Regions from separate parts of the Streptomyces sp. NPDC049813 genome, predicted to be linked through region 1. Evidence: riboswitches for the same ligand, from Rfam matches in the RefSeq annotation. Region 1 holds a riboswitch; the other holds the start of a gene.

Region 1 (4,596 bases):
TCCGGGGACATCCGGCTCCGGTCACGTACGCGATCATCGCTCTCTGCTGCGTGACCTTCGTCCTCTCCCCCTCCTCCGGGCTCAACCCGTCGTACGGCACGGGCGACCACCTCCTCACCGCGCAGAGCGCCTACTTCGAACGCTGGGGCGTCCTGCCCGCCGAACTCTTCACCGGATCCCCCCGCGCCGCCCTCACCCCGGCCACAGCCCTGTTCGTGCACGGCAGCTGGATCCACCTGCTCGGCAACATGCTCTTCCTGTACGTCTTCGGGGCGATGGTCGAGGAACGCATGGGGCACCTGGCGTACGCGCTCTTCTATCTGATCAGCGGGTACCTGGCGCTCCTCGGCTACGCGATCGCCCACGCCGGCTCCGAACAGACCCTGGTCGGCGCCTCGGGAGCGATCTCGGCGGTGCTCGGCGCGTTCCTCTACCTCTTCCCCGACGCGCGGGTGACGAGCGTCTTCCCCTTCCTCCTCTTCCTGCCGCTGCGCTTCCCCGCCTGGGTGGTGCTGCCGTTCTGGGTGGCGCTGCAATGGGCGGCGGCCGGCCAGGACAGCCAGGGGCCCGGGGTCGCCTACCTCGCGCACCTGGTCGGCTTCTCGGTCGGGTTCCTGTGGGCGTGGGTGCGGTACAGGTCCCGGGCTAAGGTGAGGGCAGCCCCAGCCACGGCCACCGAGGGAGACAGCCAGCCGTGATCACCGCGATCGTGCTCATCAAGACCAGCGTGGACCGGATCCCCGAGATCGCGGAGTCGATCGCGGCGCTCGACAGCGTCAGCGAGGTCTTCTCCGTCACCGGTACGTATGACTTGATCGCCATGGTCCGGGTGGCCCGGCATGACGATCTCGCGGATGTCATTCCCGGGCGGATCAGCAAGATCCAGGGGGTCGAGGGCACCGACACGCATGTCGCCTTCCGCACGTACTCCCAGCATGACCTGGAGGCCGCCTTCTCCATCGGCCTGGATGGCTAGCCCCGCCAGGGGCGCGGGGGGCAGGGCCCCCCCCCCCCCCCCCCCCCCCCGGGGGGGGGGGGGGGGGGGCGCCCCCCCCCGCCCCCCGCGCCCCTTACGGGGCCGGGACGCAGCGGCCTTCTTCGGTGCGGTAGGTCCACTTGGCGCCGTGCCGGACCAGTTCCTTCACGGCCCCGACGAACCGCTCGACGTGCTCGTCGGGCGTCCCCGCCCCGAAGCTCACCCGGATCGCGTTCAGCGACTTCTCCCCCGGCGCCGCCTCGGGCGCCCCGCACTCGCCCTGGGTGCCGGGGTCGGAGCCGAGCAGCGTCCGCACCAGCGGGTGGGCGCAGAACAGGCCGTCCCGCACGCCGATGCCGTACTCGGCGGAGAGCGCGGCGGCGAAGTGCGAGGAGTTCCAGCCCTCGACGACGAACGACAGGACGCCGACACGCGGGGCGTCGTCCCCGAACAGGGAGAGCACCTTGACCTCGGGCACCTCGGCGAGGCCCGCGCGCACCGTGCGGATCAGGTGCTGCTCGCGGGCGACGAGGGCGTCGAAGCCCGCCTCGGTGAGGGCCTTGCAGGCGGAGGCGATGGAGTAGACGCCGATGACGTTCGGCGAACCGGCCTCGTGCCGGGCGGCGCTGTCGTGCCACTCCACGTCCACCCCGCCGTCGGCGCGGCGGGCGACCTTGCGGGAGGCGCCGCCACCGGCGAGGTAGGGCTCGGCGGCGCGCAGCCAGTCGGCGCGGCCGGCGAGCACCCCGGACCCGAAGGGCGCGTACAGCTTGTGCCCGGAGAAGGCGATCCAGTCCACGTCCAGTTCCTGCACGGAGACCGGGTGGTGGGGGGCGAGCTGCGCGGCGTCGAGCACGATGCGGGCGCCGTGCGCGTGCGCGGCGGCCGCCAGCTCCCGCACCGGCCACAGCTCGCCGGTGACGTTCGAGGCGCCGGTGACGCAGACGAGGGCGGGCCCGTGGGGGTCGCGGCCGGCGAGGGCCCGCTCCAGGGTGGCGACGGCCTCGGCGGGGGTGCGGGGCGCGTTCAGGTACGTCACCTCGGCGTCGCGCCAGGGCAGCAGGGACGCGTGGTGCTCGGTCTCGAAGACGAAGACCTGGCAGCCGGCGGGGAGCGCGGCGGCGAGCAGGTTGAGCGAGTCGGTGGTGGAGCGGGTGAAGACGAGCTGGTCGTCCGCGCGGCAGCCGAGGAACGCGGCGACGGTGGCCCGGGAGGTCTCGAACAGGTCGGTCGACAGCTGCGAGAGGTACCCGGCTCCGCGGTGGACGCTGCCGTAGTAGGGCGCGTAGGCGGCGACGTCGTCCCACACCCGCTGGAGGGCCGGTGCGCTGGCGGCGTAGTCGAGGGCGGCGTAGGTGACCTCGCCGCCGGTGACGAGCGGCACGGTCACGTCGCGGCCGAGCACCGGCAGCGGGGCGGCGGTCCGGGTACAGGCGGCGGCTTCGACGGAAACGGACATGGCTGAACTCCCTGGCGAGGTAAGCGAATCGACCATGCCGGAACCACGTCCGAGCAGTGCGGAACAGGGCTCGACGGCATGGGAGAGAAGAGGAAACGGGTAGGCGGAGGCGGGGCCGAGACGCCCTATCGCATTCGCTTGCTCACGAGACTGCTCCCTTGAGGACCAGGACCCCAGGGTTGCGAGGGGTCCGCGCTTGCCATACGCCTTGCTGCGTACGGCCTGGTCTTCACCCAGGGCACCCCGCCACGGACGGAGGGTTGCCGGACAGCGGGCTGGGGCCTCGATCGCTGTCACTCATGACCTTGGAGAGAATCCTGCCACACCTTGCGGATACGGCAAGGGCGCGGTCCAGTTCCTGAGACATCCGGACCGCGCCCTGCGTCACACCGCGCGAGCGGTCAGCGGTTGCTGGCGGCCACCCAGCGCTCCAGGGCCGCCTTGGCCGCGCCGGAGTCGATCGACTCGGCGGCCCGGTCCATCCCGGCCCGGATCTGGTCGGCCAGCGCCCCGGGCCCGGGGCGGACGGCGACGAGCGCGGCGGCCGAGTTCAGCAGGACGGCGTCGCGGACCGGGCCCCGCTCCCCGTCGAGCAGCCGCCGGGCGACCTCGGCGTTGAACGACGGGTCCCCGCCGCGCAGCGCCTCGATCCCGACGGTCTCGATGCCCACCTCCCGGGGATCGAAGACCTCCTCGCGCACCGAGCCGTCGCGCACGACCCAGACCCGGGAGGTGCCGGTGATGGTCAGCTCGTCGAGCCCGTCGTCGCCCCGGAAGACCAGCGAGGAGTTCCCGCGCTCCGCGAAGACGCCGGCCACCACGGGCGCCATCCGCGGGTCGGCGACCCCGACCGCCTGCGCCCGTACCCGGGCCGGGTTGGTCAGCGGGCCGAGCAGGTTGAAGACGGTGCGGATGCCGATCTGGCCGCGGGCCGCACCCGCGTACCGCAGGGCCGGGTGGAACTTGATCGCGAAGCAGAAGGTGATCCCCGCCTCCTCCGCGACCTGGGGGACGCGGGCGGGCGGCAGGTCGAGGTTGACGCCCAGCTTCTCCAGGACGTCCGATGAGCCGGAGGCGGAGGAGGCGGCGCGGTTGCCGTGCTTGACGACCTTGGCGCCCGCCCCCGCGATGACGATGGCGGACATGGTGGAGATGTTGACGGTCTTGGCGCCGTCCCCGCCCGTCCCGACGATGTCGACGGTCGCGCCGGGCACCTCGATGGTGTTGGCGTGCTCGTACATCCCGCGGACCAGGCCGGTGATCTCCTGGACGGTCTCGCCCTTGGCGCGCAGGGCGACCACGAAGGCGGCGATCTGGGCGTCGGTCGCCTCGCCGGTCATGATGCGGTCCATCGCCCACGCGGTGTCGTCGGCGCTCTGGTCCCGCCCCTCCAGCAGGCCGTTCAGCACGGTGGGCCAGGAACGGACCGCCGCGGTGTCGCCTCCAGCGGGGTTCAAAGCGCTCATGGCCGCTCCTGCTCGGTGTCATGGGGGTCGGATCGCCCACCCGGATCGCCACCCACCTTATCCAGCGCCGCGGACGGCAAAGAGCCCCCGTCCAGTGCCTGGACGAGGGCTCCTGCCGTGGCGGACAGTTCAGGGATCAGTGGTGGCCGTGGCCGCTGGTGATCTCCTTGTACTCCTCGGCGGTGGGCTTGGGGATCTGGTTGTTCTCCCCGTAGAAGCCCTTCGAGAGCTTGGCGCGCGTCTTCTGCAGGCGCGACGTCTTGCGCTCGACGCCGTTCTCGTCGACCGAGGGGCCGATCTCGACGGGCTTGTACTGCTCGTGCGCGGTGAGCGTGTGCAGCGCCTCGGCGCCGAGCGGCTCGTGGACCTCGATGAACTCACCGTGCGGCAGACGCTTGATGATGCCGGACTCGCGTCCGTGCAGCACCTTGTCCTTGTCCCGGCGCTGGAGGCCGAGGCAGATCCGCTTGGTGGCGATGAAGACGAGGACCGGCACGACGAAGAAGCCGACCCGGACGAACCAGGTGATCGCGTTGATCGACAGGTGGAAGTGCGTGGCCCAGAGGTCGTTGCCACCACCGACGAGCAGGACGAAGTACCAGGAGATCCACGCGGCACCGAACGCGGTACGCGTCGGCACGTTGCGCGGGCGGTCCAGGATGTGGTGCTCGCGCTTGTCGCCGGTGACCCAGGAC
Region 2 (4,596 bases), on a different contig from region 1:
CCTCGGCGATGAGCTCGCCGATCTGGGTGTCGGCGGCGGAGATGGAGGCGGTCGAAGCGATCTGCTCCTTGGTCTCCACGTCCTTGGCCTGCTCAAGGAGGGCGGCGGAGACGGCCTCGACGGCCTTCTCGATGCCACGCTTGAGGGCCATCGGGTTGGCACCGGCGGCCACGTTGCGCAGGCCCTCGCGGACCAGGGCCTGGGCCAGGACGGTCGCGGTCGTCGTGCCGTCACCGGCGACGTCGTCCGTCTTCTTCGCGACCTCCTTGACCAGCTCGGCGCCGATCTTCTCGTACGGGTCCTCGAGCTCGATCTCCTTGGCGATGGACACACCATCGTTGGTGATCGTGGGGGCGCCCCACTTCTTCTCGAGGACGACGTTGCGACCCTTGGGGCCCAGGGTCACCTTGACGGCGTCGGCGAGCTGGTTCATGCCGCGCTCGAGGCCGCGCCGTGCCTCCTCGTCGAACGCGATGATCTTGGCCATGTGAAGTGGTCCTCCCGGACGGGGTGGAAAAGCAAGCAAACGGACCGTGCTGGTGCCCGCGACGGACGGCCTGCAGCCCTTGTGGTTCCTTGCCCCACCCGGCCTGCGGGCCTCACCGACCCGATCCAAGTTCTGTCACTCTCACGCGGAGAGTGCTAAGCCCAATGATTAGCACTCGACCCCGGCGAGTGCAAGGTGCTCCCGCGAAGCCAGGGGCGCCCGAGGGGGCGCGCGCGGGAGCCCTGGGACCGGCGCGAGCAGCACGAAGGGCCCGCGCCCCCGGTGGGGACACGGACCCTGCGTGCCGTACCAAGCCTGCTGTCAGTCGCGACGCGCGTCAGCCGGCGGCCAGGCGGACCATGTCGGCCTGCGGCCCCTTCTGGCCCTGCGAGATCTCGAATTCCACTCGCTGACCCTCTTCGAGGGTGCGGTAGCCGTCCATCTGAATCGCGCTGTAGTGGACGAACACATCCGCACCACCGTCGACCGCGATGAAGCCGTACCCCTTCTCCGCGTTGAACCACTTGACGGTGCCCTGAGCCATGCCTAACTCCCCTATTACTGGCCCTTGCACAGACCCGCACTTCGCGGATCCGGGTCAGACCTCACCCTCCCCAATGGGTGGGGGTGTGCGCCGGAACGCGTCGACCGCGGCTGAATGTATCTGCCCAACTGCCGTCTGCAACAGGTCAATCGGACGAGAATTCTGGGCAGCGTGGACCGGCGGAACCGGGGCGACCCACCGGAACCCGGGGCAAGTCGGGCCGCGTAAATGCCATAAAGGGCCCGAATGGGCCGGGCAGTTTGGCTGCTTCTCGTCGCGGCTCGCGCGAGAACTCATATGCGCCCGTCATGCACCACATACGGAAAAGAAGCGGCTTCCCCAACTGTACCCCGCTCAACCATGCAGAATTGCCCCCTCCGCTTCTCTCGCGGAGGGGGCAATTTCAGTGACGCGCAGTAAAGCGGACGACGATCATCCGCCGGCCACGGCCGGAATGATCGAGACGCCGGCGCCGTCGGGCGTGGCGGTCTGCAGGCCCTGCTCGAAGCGGACGTCGTCGTCGTTGACGTAGACGTTCACGAACCGGCGCAGCTTGCCCTGGTCGTCCAGGACGCGCGCGGCGATCCCGGTGTGGTTCTTCTCCAGGTCGGCGAGGACGTCGGAGAGCGTGGCCCCCTCGGCGCTCACCTCGGCCTGCCCGCCGGTGTAGGTGCGCAGGATGGTGGGGATGCGGACGTTGACGCTCATGAATTCACCTCGACTGTCAGCCCCTCCGGCGTTTGAGGAGCGGGGGTCCGGGGGCAGAGCCCCCGGTTTCGGGAAGGGGCGGGGTGGGGAACTTACTCGGCGGCGAGCCCCGCGGCCCGGAACGCCTCCAGCGAAGGCCGAATCGTGGCGGTGGCCTGCGAGGACTCAGCGACGGCGTCGAGCGTCTTCAGCCCGTCACCCGTGTTCAGCACGACCGTGGTGAGCGACGGATCGATCAGCCCCGCCTCGATGAGCTTCTTGGTGACACCGAGCGTCACCCCGCCCGCCGTCTCGGCGAAGATGCCCTCCGTCTGCGCGAGCAGCCTGATGGCGTCGACGACCTGCTCGTCGTTCACGTCCTCCACCGCGCCGCCGGTCCGGCGCGCGATGTCGAGCACGTACGGGCCGTCGGCCGGGTTGCCGATGGCCAGCGACTTGGCGATGGTGTCCGGCTTCTGCGGCCGCACCACGTCCGTCCCGGCCTTGTACGCCACCGAGACCGGCGAGCAGCCCTCGGCCTGGGCGCCGAACAGCTTGTACGGCTTGTCCTCGACGAGGCCGAGCTTGATCAGCTCCTGGAGCCCCTTGTCGATCTTCGTGAACTGCGAGCCGGACGCGATCGGGATGACCAGCTGGTCCGGCAGCCGCCAGCCGAGCTGCTCGCAGATCTCGTAGGCCAGCGTCTTGGAGCCCTCGCCGTAGTACGGGCGCAGGTTCACGTTGACGAAGCCCCAGCCCTCGCCGAGCGGGTCGCCGATCAGCTCGGAGCAGAAGCGGTTCACGTCGTCGTAGTTGCCCTCGATGGCGACGAGGTCACCGCCGTAGACACCGGCCATGACGACCTTGCCCTGCTCCAGGTCGTGCGGGATGAACACGCACGAACGGAAGCCGGCCCGCGCGGCGGCGGCGCCGACCGCACCCGCCAGGTTCCCCGTGGAGGAGCAGGACAGGGTGGTGAAGCCGAAGGCGCGCGCGGCCTCGATGGCCTGCGCGACGACGCGGTCCTTGAAGGAGTGCGTCGGGTTGCCGGAGTCGTCCTTGACGAACAACTTCCCCTGCTCGACCCCGAGTTCACGGGCGAGGTTGTCGGCCTTGACGAGCTTGGTCCAGCCCGGGTTCAGGTTCGGCTTCTCGGCGACGTCGGCCGGGACGGGCAGCAGCGGGGCGTAGCGCCACACGTTGGCCGGGCCCGCCTCGATCTGCTTGCGCAGCGCCTCGGGGTCACCGGTGGGCAGGTCGTAGGCGACTTCCAGGGGACCGAAACACTCGGCGCAGGCGAAGATCGGGCCGAGCTCGAAGGTGGTGCCGCACTCCCGGCAGGAGAGGCCGGAGGCGGGCCCGAGGTCGACGGTGCCCGCGGGGGAAGCGGCGGTTGCGGTGGCGACGGTCTGTACAGCCATGAGAGGCGAGGCCCTTTCTCCTCATCTTCCTCGCGGCGCATCTCGCCACGAGACGGATTTGGCACCTTCCCTAGCCGGGAGCCTCGCGGGCGCACTGGCGTGTGCGGACGAGACCGGCTGGAGGGTTGCCGGGGCTTCAACGGGCCGTATCCCTCTGCCCCTCTGGATGAGCGGTATTCGATTATGTGGAGCGGTTGAGTGGCGGCGACCCCGGCATGCGATGGTCACCGGCCTTGTTCAAGACTGTAACCGAAGGCCCGCACCCTTGAGATAGTCGTCCGAACCGCGAGATGGATCACACCGGCCCTCTCACCGGCCTTCGCGCCCGCCCCCACCACCCGCACCACCCCCCGCCGTCAAGGAGCCGCAGACCGTGCTGGAAGAAGTCGAGCGCTGGCTGGAACGGCGCTCCTGGTCCGTGGCCGACCGGCCGCCGCACCATCTGCTCGCCGCGAAGCGCGCCACCGGGCAGACAGTGAGCGTGGTGCTGCCCGCGCTCGACGAGCAGGAGACGGTCGGCGCGATCGTCGCCACGATCCGGCGCGAGCTGATGACGGCGGCGGTGCCGCTCGTCGACGAGCTGGTCGTCGTGGACTCCGGCTCCACGGACCGCACCTCCGAGGTGGCCGCGGCGGCCGGGGCGCGCGTCGTGCACCGGGACGCGATCCTGCCGCGCATCCCCGCGCGGCCCGGCAAGGGCGAGGTGCTGTGGCGCTCGCTGTACGCCACCCGCGGCGACATCGTCTGCTTCGTGGACGCGGACCTGAAGGAGTTCTCCGCGGACTTCGTCTCCGGGATCGTCGGCCCGCTCCTGACCGACCCGGCCGTCAGCTTCGTGAAGGCCATGTACGACCGGCCGCTCGGCGACACCGGCGGCCAGGGCGGCCGGGTCACCGAGCTGATGGCCCGCCCGGTCCTCAATCTGCACTGGCCACGCCTGGCCGGGTTCGTCCAGCCGCTCGGCGGCGAGTACGCGGCGCGCCGCTCGCTCCTGGAGCGGCTGCCGTTCCCCGTCGGCTACGGCGTCGAGCTCGGGCTGCTGGTGGACGCGCTGCACACCGTGGGCCTGGAGGCGCTCGCCCAGGTCGACGTGGGGGTGCGCCGCCACCGTTACCAGGACGGACCGGCGCTGGGCCGGATGGCCGCCGCGATCTACCGCACCGCGCAGCTGCGGCTGGCCCGCGGACACCTGGTGCGCCCGGAGCTGACCCAGTTCGAGCGGGGCGCGCACGGCTTCGAACCGCGGACGTACCCGGTGGACACCGAGGAGCGGCCGCCGATGACCGAGATCGGTGAGTACGCGGAGCGTCGCGTGGCGTAATCCTGGGCTGATCAGGTTTTGTGCCTACATTGCCCCTTTATGTGGCTCAGACATCTCAGAGGCCCCGCGGTGCTCGCCGCGGTGACGACGGCCGTCGCGTCCCTCCTCGCCACGGCGCCGCCCGCCTCCGCCGTCG

The links. Region 1 has a riboswitch for S-adenosylmethionine ahead of ACIBW6_RS24185 (aminotransferase class V-fold PLP-dependent enzyme). Riboswitches for the same ligand answer to the same signal wherever they lie in the genome.
Region 2: linked by a shared signal. The riboswitch ahead of thrC (threonine synthase) and the one ahead of ACIBW6_RS24185 (aminotransferase class V-fold PLP-dependent enzyme) in region 1 are both predicted to bind S-adenosylmethionine.

Annotation. Positions count from the first base shown of each region.
Region 1 covers NZ_JBITLI010000012.1:173,495-178,090, reverse strand. The annotation lists gene ACIBW6_RS24195 (rhomboid family intramembrane serine protease) at 1-698, shown strand, start outside; gene ACIBW6_RS24190 (Lrp/AsnC ligand binding domain-containing protein) at 695-976, shown strand; gene ACIBW6_RS24185 (aminotransferase class V-fold PLP-dependent enzyme) at 1,071-2,435, opposite strand; SAM riboswitch class IV at 2,623-2,740, opposite strand; gene trpD (anthranilate phosphoribosyltransferase) at 2,837-3,901, opposite strand; gene ACIBW6_RS24175 (cytochrome bc complex cytochrome b subunit) at 4,038-4,596, opposite strand, start outside.
Region 2 covers NZ_JBITLI010000002.1:617,899-622,494, forward strand. The annotation lists gene groL (chaperonin GroEL) at 1-487, opposite strand, end outside; gene ACIBW6_RS06890 (cold-shock protein) at 825-1,031, opposite strand; gene ACIBW6_RS06895 (ubiquitin-like small modifier protein 1) at 1,464-1,739, opposite strand; gene thrC (threonine synthase) at 1,832-3,139, opposite strand; SAM riboswitch class I at 3,158-3,312, opposite strand; gene ACIBW6_RS06905 (glucosyl-3-phosphoglycerate synthase) at 3,513-4,460, shown strand; gene ACIBW6_RS06910 (hypothetical protein) at 4,500-4,596, shown strand, end outside.